Regions from separate parts of the Mesorhizobium sp. WSM4833 genome, predicted to be linked through region 1. Evidence: riboswitches for the same ligand, from Rfam matches in the RefSeq annotation. Region 1 holds a riboswitch; the other holds the start of a gene.
What was found. Region 1 has a riboswitch for cobalamin ahead of AC0L2D_RS01495 (CbtB domain-containing protein). Riboswitches for the same ligand answer to the same signal wherever they lie in the genome.
Positions count from the first base shown of each region.

Region 2: it holds a riboswitch for cobalamin, as region 1 does, so the genes downstream of both, AC0L2D_RS11130 (aromatic ring-hydroxylating oxygenase subunit alpha) here and AC0L2D_RS01495 (CbtB domain-containing protein) in region 1, are expected to answer to the same signal.

Region 1 covers NZ_JBVVQG010000001.1:291,423-296,508, forward strand. Annotated here, with positions in the region: gene cbiB (adenosylcobinamide-phosphate synthase CbiB) at 1-521, shown strand, start outside; gene cobO (cob(I)yrinic acid a,c-diamide adenosyltransferase) at 558-1,172, opposite strand; gene cobU (bifunctional adenosylcobinamide kinase/adenosylcobinamide-phosphate guanylyltransferase) at 1,174-1,689, opposite strand; gene AC0L2D_RS01490 (CbtA family protein) at 1,682-2,452, opposite strand; gene AC0L2D_RS01495 (CbtB domain-containing protein) at 2,468-2,647, opposite strand; cobalamin riboswitch at 2,684-2,888, opposite strand; gene AC0L2D_RS01500 (MFS transporter) at 2,945-4,144, opposite strand; gene AC0L2D_RS01505 (heparan-alpha-glucosaminide N-acetyltransferase) at 4,368-5,086, shown strand, end outside.
Region 2 covers NZ_JBVVQG010000005.1:84,563-89,648, reverse strand. Annotated here, with positions in the region: gene AC0L2D_RS11135 (FAD-binding oxidoreductase) at 1-991, opposite strand, end outside; gene AC0L2D_RS11130 (aromatic ring-hydroxylating oxygenase subunit alpha) at 1,017-2,264, opposite strand; cobalamin riboswitch at 2,380-2,581, opposite strand; gene AC0L2D_RS11125 (DUF680 domain-containing protein) at 3,092-3,289, shown strand; gene AC0L2D_RS11120 (DUF680 domain-containing protein) at 3,369-3,569, shown strand; gene AC0L2D_RS11115 (DUF680 domain-containing protein) at 3,639-3,884, shown strand; gene AC0L2D_RS11110 (ABC transporter ATP-binding protein) at 3,964-5,076, opposite strand.

The DNA.
Region 1 (5,086 bases):
CCGAGAACTTTTCCGACGGCATCGTCGCCCCTGCCTTCTGGACCGGCGTCGGCGGCCTGGCCGGCGGCGCCGCCTACAAGGCCGCCAACACCGCCGATTCGATGATCGGCCACCGCACCCCGCGCCACGAGGCGTTCGGCTGGGCGGCGGCGCGCTTCGACGACTGGATCAACCTGCCGGCGTCGCGGCTGACGGCGCTTCTGATCGTGCTGGCGGCGTTCTTCGTCAAAGGCGCTGATGCGAAAAAAGCCTGGCATGCGGTGCGGCGCGACGCGAAAAAACACCGCTCACCCAATGCCGGCTGGCCGGAAGCGGCGATGGCCGGTGCGCTCGGCCTGGCGCTCGCCGGCCCGCGCTTCTATGGCGGCGTGCTGGTCGACGACGTCTTCATGGGCGAAGGTGGGCGGCGTGAAGCCGACAGCCTCGACATCAGGCAGGCGCTGAAACTCTATCGCGTCGCCGACTATCTGCTGATCGCTCTGTTCGGGTTGGTTTCGGTCGTTGTCATCGTTGTGACCTAACCTCACCCTCCCCCGTCTGGGGAGGTTGAGGAACACTCAGAACTCGATCCCCTGCTGCGCTTTCACGCCGGCGGAAAAATGATGCTTGGTCACGCTCATTTCGGTGACGAGGTCTGCGGCCTCGACCAGCGCCGGCTTGGCGTTGCGGCCGGTGACAGCGACATGCAGGCCCTCGCGCCGCGCTTTTAGCGCGCCAACCACTCTGTCGAGATCGAGATAGTCGTAGCGCAGCGCAATGTTCAATTCGTCGAGCACCAGCAGGCTGATCGACGGATCGGCCATCAGTTCGAGCACCTTGGCCCAGGCGGCTTCGGCGGCAGCGATGTCGCGCTTCAGATCCTGGGTTTCCCAGGTGAACCCCTCGCCCATCGCGTGCCACACGACACGGTCGCCGAAGGCGGCGAAGGCGTCCTTCTCGCCGGTGTGCCACTTGCCCTTGATGAACTGGACGACACCGACGCGCTTGCCGTAGCCGAGCATCCGCAGCGCCAGCCCGAAGGCGGCCGTGGTCTTGCCTTTGCCCGGGCCGGTGTTGACGATGAGCAATCCCTTCTCGACCGTCTTGCTCGCCACCTCGGCATCCTGCACCGCCTTGCGCTTGGCCATCTTGGCGCGGTGGCGCTCTTCGTCCTTATTGTCGATATCGGTCATATCATTTCACCTTGAGCGGCAGCCCCGCCACCATCAGCAGCACCGTATCGGCAATCGCCGCGACCTGCTGGTTGAGCCGGCCGGCGGCATCGCGAAAGCGGCGCGCCAGTGCATTGTCCGGCACGATGCCTTGGCCGACTTCATTGGACACCACGAACCAGGGTCCGCGCGGCCGCGACAGCACCTGCGCCAACCGCCGGCATTCCAGCTCGAAATCGTGTTCGGCCAGCATATGGTTGGTCAGCCACAGCGTCAGGCAGTCGACAAGCACCGGCCGATCGTCCGGCAAGGCGGCAAGCGCGTCGGCGAGGTCGAGCGGTGCGTCGATGGTCGTCCAGCCTTCGCCGCGCCGCGACCGGTGCAACGCGATGCGCTCACGCATCTCGTCATCATAGGCTTGCGCCGTGGCGATATAGGTCCAGGGCGGCGGCAAGGCGGTCGCCAAAATTTCGGCGCGCGCGCTCTTGCCGGAGCGCGCACCGCCGATGAGGAAGGTCAGTGTCTTGCGATCAGGCAAAGCTGTCGCGCAGGCTGGTCGCGGTGCCGGTGAAGCGGCCGCGCACCACGCCGACAACCGCGCCGAGCACCAGCCAGAACACCAGATTGGTCACGGTCACCGCCACCACGAACTGGTGATGCAGCCCTTCCGGAATCGCCGTCTCGTAACTGTCGGGCTGCGGTGCCCCGACAACATGCGGTGCGACGATCAAAAGGACGGCAAGGATCGCCAGCGGCAGCGACTTGCGGAACGCGATCAGGCCGAGACCGGCAGCGGTTGCCGCCACCGTTGCCCACCACCAGATCTGGCGCTGGGTGAGATCGGCGGCCGGCATGGCCGGCAGTTCCGGCGGCAGGCCGAGGCCCGGCGCCAGCGTGAACACGGCAAAGCCGGCCAAGCCCCAGAACACGCCCTGGCGCCAACCACCGATACCGCCGGCGAATTCGGAAACCGCGACCAGGATCAACCCGAAGCCGATGCCGGTGACGATGTTGGCAAGCACGCTGAAGGCGAAACGCTCGAAACCGTCTGCCGGCGCCCAGCCCTCGTCTTCCGCCGCAGCAGTCGCTTCGGCAGGGGCCGGAGCGGCTGCGCTCATGGCATTGCTATTCGCTGCTGCCGGAGCGGCATGGTCATGGTGATGCCCGCCGCCCGCCTGTTCGTAGACTTCCGCCTTCAGGATCAGCGGCACGGTCGCATAGGCCTGCATGCAGGCAAGAACGACGCCGGCCACGAGCCCTGCGATCGCCGCGATGAACACGACGTTGCGAAACAGGTTCATGATGTCAGCCCCTCGTCAGTGGCAGGGAAATGCCATCGAATGGCGATAGTCGTGAGCCGCATTGTGGACCGCATCGATATGCGAGAAGCCGACAAAGCCCATCACGAAAATGCCGAGCAGCGCGGCGAGCGCGAGCTGCATGAAGCGCGACTGCGAGGAGACGGAAGCGCCGAGGGAGACGGAAGCGGTAGTCATGTCTTGTCCTTTCGCCCTCCACCCGAGGGCATCGAAGTCAGTTTCCTGTCGCCGGCAGGTCTCCTGGCTCACGGATCAGCGTCCTTCCCCACCTTCCCGAAGAAAAATCTTCAGTGGCATATGGAGAGGACTACCGCACACAGTTGCGGGGGCAGCCACGGCATTGGGCGAAATCCGCCCTTACCGCATTCCCTCTTGGCTCCAAAATGGAACCGGCGACACCGGCGACTATAGGCAGAATCCTCGCGTCCGGCAAACCAAATTCCGCCGGCGACCGTTGCGAATGCGCCATGAAGGTCAAAGCGATTTCGGCAGATAGCGCCACGTCACGAAGCCGCAGACCGCCGCCAGCAGGCCGAGCGTGACGAACACCGAGCCCAGGCCGAAGAAGGCCAGCACCACCGAATAGACCAGCGGCGGCGTCAGCTCGGAAAAGTCGAGATAGGTGCGATAGACCGCCGCCATCTGCGATCTTTCATAGGAGCGCACCGAGCGCATGAAGGCGGTCGAGCCGAGCGCGTCGAGCGCAATGGTGAAGAAGGCGCCGCAGAGCAGGAAGGCGCCGGTCAGCAGCGGCACGGTTTCGCCGACGAAGCCCGCCGCCAGAAGCGCGACCGACATGGCGAAATAGGCAAATGTCATGGTCCTGCGGCCGCCAAAGCGCTTTCCCGCCTTGCCCCAGAAAATCGCCATGAACAAAAGCGCGTTGCCGGCCGAAACCAGCAGGCCGCCGGCTAGCTTGCCCTCACCCGTAATGACCATGAACAGCGGCCCATAGACGAAGAACGTCGTCCAGAAACAGGAGCGCCCAAACGCGATCAGCCAGGCCAGCCTGAGCCTGGGCTGGGCGATGAAGCGGCCGATATTGGCGAGCGGATTGGCTGGTCGCGTCTTGCCGGGACGGATCGACGGGTTGTCGCCGAGCCGGTAGGTCCAGAACAATGCCAGCAGGGCTAACGCGAACACGGCCACCGCGCCATGCGCGGCATAGACGCCGAAGCGCGTGTAGAGGAAGATGCCGAGCGTCGGCCCACCGGTCCAGGCCAGCATCGACCACGCCATGCGCAGCGATTCGGCCTGCATGAAGTCGGTCTTGCGGATGTGGTCCATGATGTAGAGGTTGAGCGTGATCGACAGCGCGCTGGCGCCCATCACCCGGCACAGCATGCCGGCCAGTTGCCCGGCAAGCGTGTCGGTGACGAAGAACAGCGAGCCGATGGCCAGCAGGCAGGCGCCCGCCGTGTAGACCCAGCGCCGGGCGAAACGGCGGATCAGCATCGGCATGAACAATGTCACCGACAGGCCGAGCATCGCCACGACGGTGTAGAGGATCGAGACGATCTGCTCGTTGTGCAGGATCTCGTAAGCCTGGATCGGGATGACGCTCGACACCGTGGCGCGGGCGAAGGATTCGACCGCATAGAGCGAAGCGAAGGTGCGCGCGTCCGCGGCCCTGAGGGCCGGTAGCCAGATCGGATGGCGCACATGGGTGGACATTGCTTTCCCCGAAGCAGATTCACCGGGTCAAATCTGCCGTGGCGACCTCAGCGCCAATAAGAGGAAACCGACGTGCATCCGGCAAAAGCGAAGCCGGCCAAAGGCTTTCCGGCACTGGCCCAATGCCGCGGCTGATCCGGCGTTATCGGCAGGGTTGCCGGTCTTCTTTTGTCCTGGGCAACCGTGATAGTCCTCCAGCGGGGCTGAATCAGAATGCGAGACCATGAGCATCCAAACGCCGACCGCGCCCGTTCAGGATCGACCAAAGCGCATCGTCGCCATCGACATCGTGCGCGGCATCGCGCTGATCGCCATGGCAAGCTACCATTTCACCTGGGATCTGGAGTTCTTCGGCTACACCGATCCCGGCCTGACCGCCTTCGGCTGGTGGAAGATCTACGCGCGCTGCATCGCCTCGACCTTCCTGTTCCTGGTCGGCGTCAGCCTGTATCTCGCCCACGGCCGACAAATCCGCTGGAACGGCTTCTGGAAGCGGTTCGCCATGGTCGCCGGAGCCGCGATCGCGATTTCGGTCGTTACCCGCATAGCCACTCCGGACGGCTTCATCTTCTTCGGCATCTTGCACGAGATCGCGCTAGCCAGCCTGCTCGGTCTGGCCTTCCTGCGCCTGCCGGCGCTGCTGACGCTTGTCGTCGCCGCGCTCGTTATCGCCGCCCCCGTCTATCTGCGCTTCGAGGCCTTCGATCACCCATGGCTGTGGTGGGTCGGCCTGTCGGCGACCAATCCGCGCTCCAACGACTACGTTCCGCTGTTTCCGTGGTTCGGCGCGGTACTTGCGGGCATCGCGGTGACGAAACTCGCCGCAGGTGCCGGCCTGCTTGCCAGGCTTGCCAATCTGGCGCCCGGTCGCTTGGCCAACCCGCTGGTCTTCATCGGCCGGCACAGCCTGGCTTTCTATTTGATCCACCAGCCGCTGCTGAT
Region 2 (5,086 bases), on a different contig from region 1:
CCGCGACCTTCCTCACCTTGCAGGTGCCGCACAGGCCGAACTCGCAGGCGGCGGGAATCCGCACCCCCGAGGCGCGTGCCGTCTGCAGCACGGTCTGGCCGGCGACGCATTCGGCATCGACATCGGAATGCGAGAACCGGATCGGTGTCACGGCCTCCACGGTGGCAGCGGCGCCGTCTTCCGCCGGCGGCGAGAACGGCGCCGGGATCTCCTCCACGGCAGGCGCGGCAAAGCTTTCCTGATGGTATTTCGCCATGTCGAAGCCGGCGGCGTCCAGCATGCCGCGCACGGCGCGCATAAAAGGATCGGGGCCGCAGCAGAAAATCTCGCGCTCGCGGAAATCGGGCGCCAGCAATGGCAGCCGGATCGCGTCGATGCGGCCCATATGGCCGAACCAGCCCTCGCGGCTCGACCGCTCCTCGATCATGAAGCCGAGCGACAGCCCAGGCATGCGGCTGCCGAGCAGTTCGAGCTCCTTGCGGAAAATGATCTCTTCCGGGCGGCGCGCGCAGTTGACGAAGCCGACATCGGTCCATGGCGCGCAGTCGTTCAGCCAGCGCAGCATCGACATCATCGGCGTCACGCCGGAACCGGCCGAAATGAACAGATATTTGGCGGCCGGGTGGCTGTGCAGCGAGAAGTCGCCGGTCGGCCCATAGGCCTTGACGTGCGAACCGGGCGTCAGATGGTCGAACATCCAGCGCGTACCGGTGCTGCCCGCCTGCGCCTTGACCGTCACCGCGATCGAGAACGGCCGCGACGGCGAGGACGACAGCGTGTAGGTGCGCATCAGCGGCCCGTCCGATGTCGGCAGTTCCAGAGTCACGAACTGCCCCGGTTTGTAGCGGAACCAGGTCTGGTTGTCGGAGCGGAAGGTGAAGGTCTTCACGTCAGGCGCTTCGTCGCTGACGCCGATCACTTCCAGCACCTGCAGCCTGTCGTTCCAGGGCGTCATCTGGTCGAGATGGCGATAGAGGCCAAGGTCCGTCATCGCATTCATCCTCTTGTCCCCTGGGCTAGGCGACGCTGCGCAGGGCCGGCCGGCCGCCTTCGGCAAGGCGCGGCCCGATGAACGACGCGTACCACTCGACGAACTGGATCACGCCGCCCTCATGCAGCTCCGAATAGGGGCCTGGTTCATAGGCCGGCGACAGGATCCCGAAGGCGTTTTCCTCGACGATGCGGCGGTCCTGGTCGTTGGTCTCGGTCCAGACATGGGTGAGTTCAGCGAGGTCGTAGTCGACGCCTTCGACCGCATCCTTGTGGACGAGCCATTTCGTTGTCACCGCGGTTTCCGTGGCACTGATCGGCAGCACGCGGAAGGTAACGGCGTGGTCGCCGAGGATATGGTTCCAGGTCGTCGGATAGTGATAGAGCAGCAAGGAGCCGATGCGGTCGGTTGAAACGCTGTCGGACAGGTTCTTCTGGACCGCCCGTTTTCCCGTCATGGTGTAGCTGACGGCATCGCGCAGCAGCGGCGCGCGGGTGGCGCGGTACTGCCCTGCCGGATCGATGCGGAATTTGCTCGGCAAGCCTGATGCCTCGCATCTGGCCCAGTGTGCGACCATTTCAGGGTCGCTGTCGGCGCCATGGACGCCGGTTATGGTTGGAGCCTCGGGGAAGGTCTTGCACAACTCGGGATGATTGGCGGCGCAGTGGTAGCACTCGCGGTTGTTTTCCCAGACCAGCTTCCAGTTGCCCTTCTCGACGATCGTGCTCTCGAAGGCGATCTTTGCTTCACGCAGCCGGTGCGGCAAAAGATAGGGTTCGATCATCGCCCGCATCGGCGCGAAATCTGCCGGTTCCTTGGCCAGGCAGATGAAGATGTAGCCGCCGACGCTCTCGCAGGCGACCGGCTTCAGGCCGAAATCACTCTTGTCGAAACCGTCGGCCATCTGGCGGGCAAACAGCAGGCGGCCGTCCAGCTCGTAGGTCCACTGATGATACGGGCAGACGAGCTTTGCCGCGGTACCCTTCTCCGTGTTGCACACGCGGCTGCCGCGATGGCGGCAGGAATTGTGGAAGGCGTTGATCTTGCCGTGCTGGTCGCGGACAAGGACGACCGGATAATCGCCGACCTGCACGGTGATGTAGCTGCCCGGCTTCGGCAGTTCGCAATCATGGCCGATGAACAGCCAGTCGCGATACCAGATCAGCTCCATGTCGAGCTTGAAGTAGTCCGGATCGGTGTAGAAGGGCTGCTCCAGCGAAAAGCCTTGCCGGCGCCCCTTCAGGAGCCTCAGCATGTCGTTGCGGATATCCATGTCCTGTCCTCGTTCCTAAGGACTGAACTGGTGGTGACGGAGGAAGGATTGAAACGCAGGCCGGCTGTGTGCCGGACATGCGCTATCCACCTCTTGACCGCCCACCGCGATCAGTCGAGTCTAAAAATCTCGGGCTGGTTTCCGGGCTCTGGAGTTGTCCTTGCGGACCATCGCGACACCTTCCCAGGCGGTTGCCCAGTGGTCTCCCGTTGCGACTTGAACTCCACCACCGTTGCGGGGGCAGCGCCGGATTCTGACCGGCTTCCCAATTCTCCGCCTCGTCGTCACGAAGCGGCACCTGAGATGGTATGATCTAACCACGATCGCGGGCGCGCCGTCGGCATGAAAACGACATCGTATCCATGCGGCGCGACACGGCATGCGAAACGCTACTGCAGATCGTCGCGGGCCGAGATCCCACCTCCCGGGCGGCCATTTGCCGGCTGCGATCTTCCCGAATCCGACCCTTCGCGGGGGTCAAAAAAGGTTAATGGTTTCGAAAAGTGACTATTAGCTCGCCCTAAAATCGAACCGAACGGTTCGTTTCTGTTGACGGTGCGTGCAGGACGGTGTGAACGCTGGGCCTCTGAAACAGTCGGTGATCCATCAGGTGGCTACAGCTAACGCACTGATATGAAGAAGAAAAATGCATCCTTAGATTCCATTGGCACAATTTCAAGGTGTGGATTCATGGTCCACACGGAACAACTTCGTGATTGGAAAAGACGACCTTGCCCTCCCACATCGGGGCTGTCCGAACGACGCGATTTCATTTCCAAGACACGCCGCTAGACGGACGGAAAAAAGACGATACTGGAGTACCAAAAATGAAAAAGATCATTCTCACTGCCGCAGCCCTTCTGGCCATTTCCGGCAGCGCCTTCGCTGGTAGCGACCACTACGGTTCCAACGCCGCGGCAGCCACTGCTGTCGACAGCTCGTACACCGCTTCGACCAAGAAGTCGGAACCGGCTGCTCAGGCGCCTGCCCAGGGTGCTGACCGCAACCTCTTCGGCAACAACTAACAGCCGATTCCCAGTTTCCCGGTCGACGGCGGGCTCGCCCGCCGCCCTGGCGAAATTCAGACATTCAGGAGTATTCAAGATGAACAAGATCCTCATTGCTGCCGCCGCCGTTCTGGCCATCACCGGCAGCGCTTTCGCGGGCAGCGACAACTACGGTTCGAACGGCCCGAACCAGCCTGCCGCCGCTGTGGACCAGTCGTACACGGCTTCCACCAAGACCTCGGAACCGGCTGCCCAGACGCCCGCTCAGGGCAGCGACCGTAACCTCTTCGGTCGCTAACAACCAATTTCGCAACCGACGGCAGCTGTGTCTGCCGTCCTGGCGAAATCCAGAATTCAGGAGACTAAAATGAACAAGATCCTTATTGCTGCCGCCGCCGTTCTGGCCATCAACGGCAGTGCCTTCGCCGGCAGCGACAACTTTGGCTCCAATGGTGCCAATCAGCCTGCCGCCACGACTTCGGTCGACAGCACGCGCACCTCTTCGGTACGCAACACCGGCTCGCCGGTCTACAAGCTGCTGAACTCGTCGGGTGACACCACCCAGAAGTCTGCTCCGCAAGGTGCCGACCGCAACCTCTTCGGCAACAACTAACAACCGAAGTCGATCTCCAAGTCAAAGAGCGGCGGGCCCGGCCCGCCGCTCTTTTTTGTGCCTGACACGGTAATTGCGGTTAAGCCGCCTTTGCTTCCACTTCATGCAACGCGAAAGAACGTCCATCCGCGTCGAAGATATGCAGGTCCTCGCCATTGGCGCTCAGCCGCAATGTCGAGCCGCGCTTGACCTCGACATTGCCGGGCAGCTTGGTCACCAGCGGCAGATCGGCGCGGCCGATGTCGACATAGACAAGCTGCACCTCGCCGAGTTGCTCGACATAGTCGACCGTCCCCTCGAACAGATAGTCCGCGCCGCTGGCGATGATCAGGTCCTCCGGCCGCACGCCAAAGCTCACCGCGGCGCCCTTTGCCGAAGCCGGCGTCGCAATCGGCACGGTCGCCTTGCGTCCGCCGACATGGCTGACGACGGTCGGGTTTCCGGTCTTTTCGATGGTCGCCGGCAGGATGTTCATGGCCGGCGAGCCGATGAACTGGGCAACGAACAGATTGCCGGGCTTCTTGTAGAGGTCCATCGGCGTGCCGACCTGCTCGATATGGCCGTCCTTGAGCACCACGATGCGGTCGGCCAGCGTCATCGCCTCGACCTGGTCGTGGGTAACGTAGATCATGGTCGTGTTGGGCATCGATTCCTTGAGCTTGGCGATCTCGATGCGGGTGGCGACGCGCAGCGCGGCGTCGAGGTTCGAAAGCGGCTCGTCGAACAGGAACACCTTCGGATTGCGCACGATGGCGCGGCCGATGGCGACGCGCTGGCGCTGGCCACCCGACATCGCCTTGGGCAGGCGGTCGAGATATTTGGTCAGCTGCAGGATCTCGGCGGCCTGGCGCACGCGGCGGTCGATCTCGGCCTTGTTCTCTTTGCCGATCTTCATCGAGAACGCCATGTTGTCGTAGACGGTCATGTGCGGGTACAGCGCGTAGGACTGGAACACCATGGCGATGCCCCGCTTCGACGGCGGCACGTCGTTCACCACTTCGCCGGCTATTCTGAGTTCGCCGGAGGTGATTTCCTCGAGCCCGGCGATCGACCTCAGCAATGTCGACTTGCCGCAGCCCGACGGGCCGACGAAGACGATGAACTCGCCCGACTTAATATCGAGGTCGATGCCGTGGAGAATGTTCAGATTGCCGTAGGACTTCTTCACTTGTCTTAGCGTGACATCGGCCATTGGTTTCCTC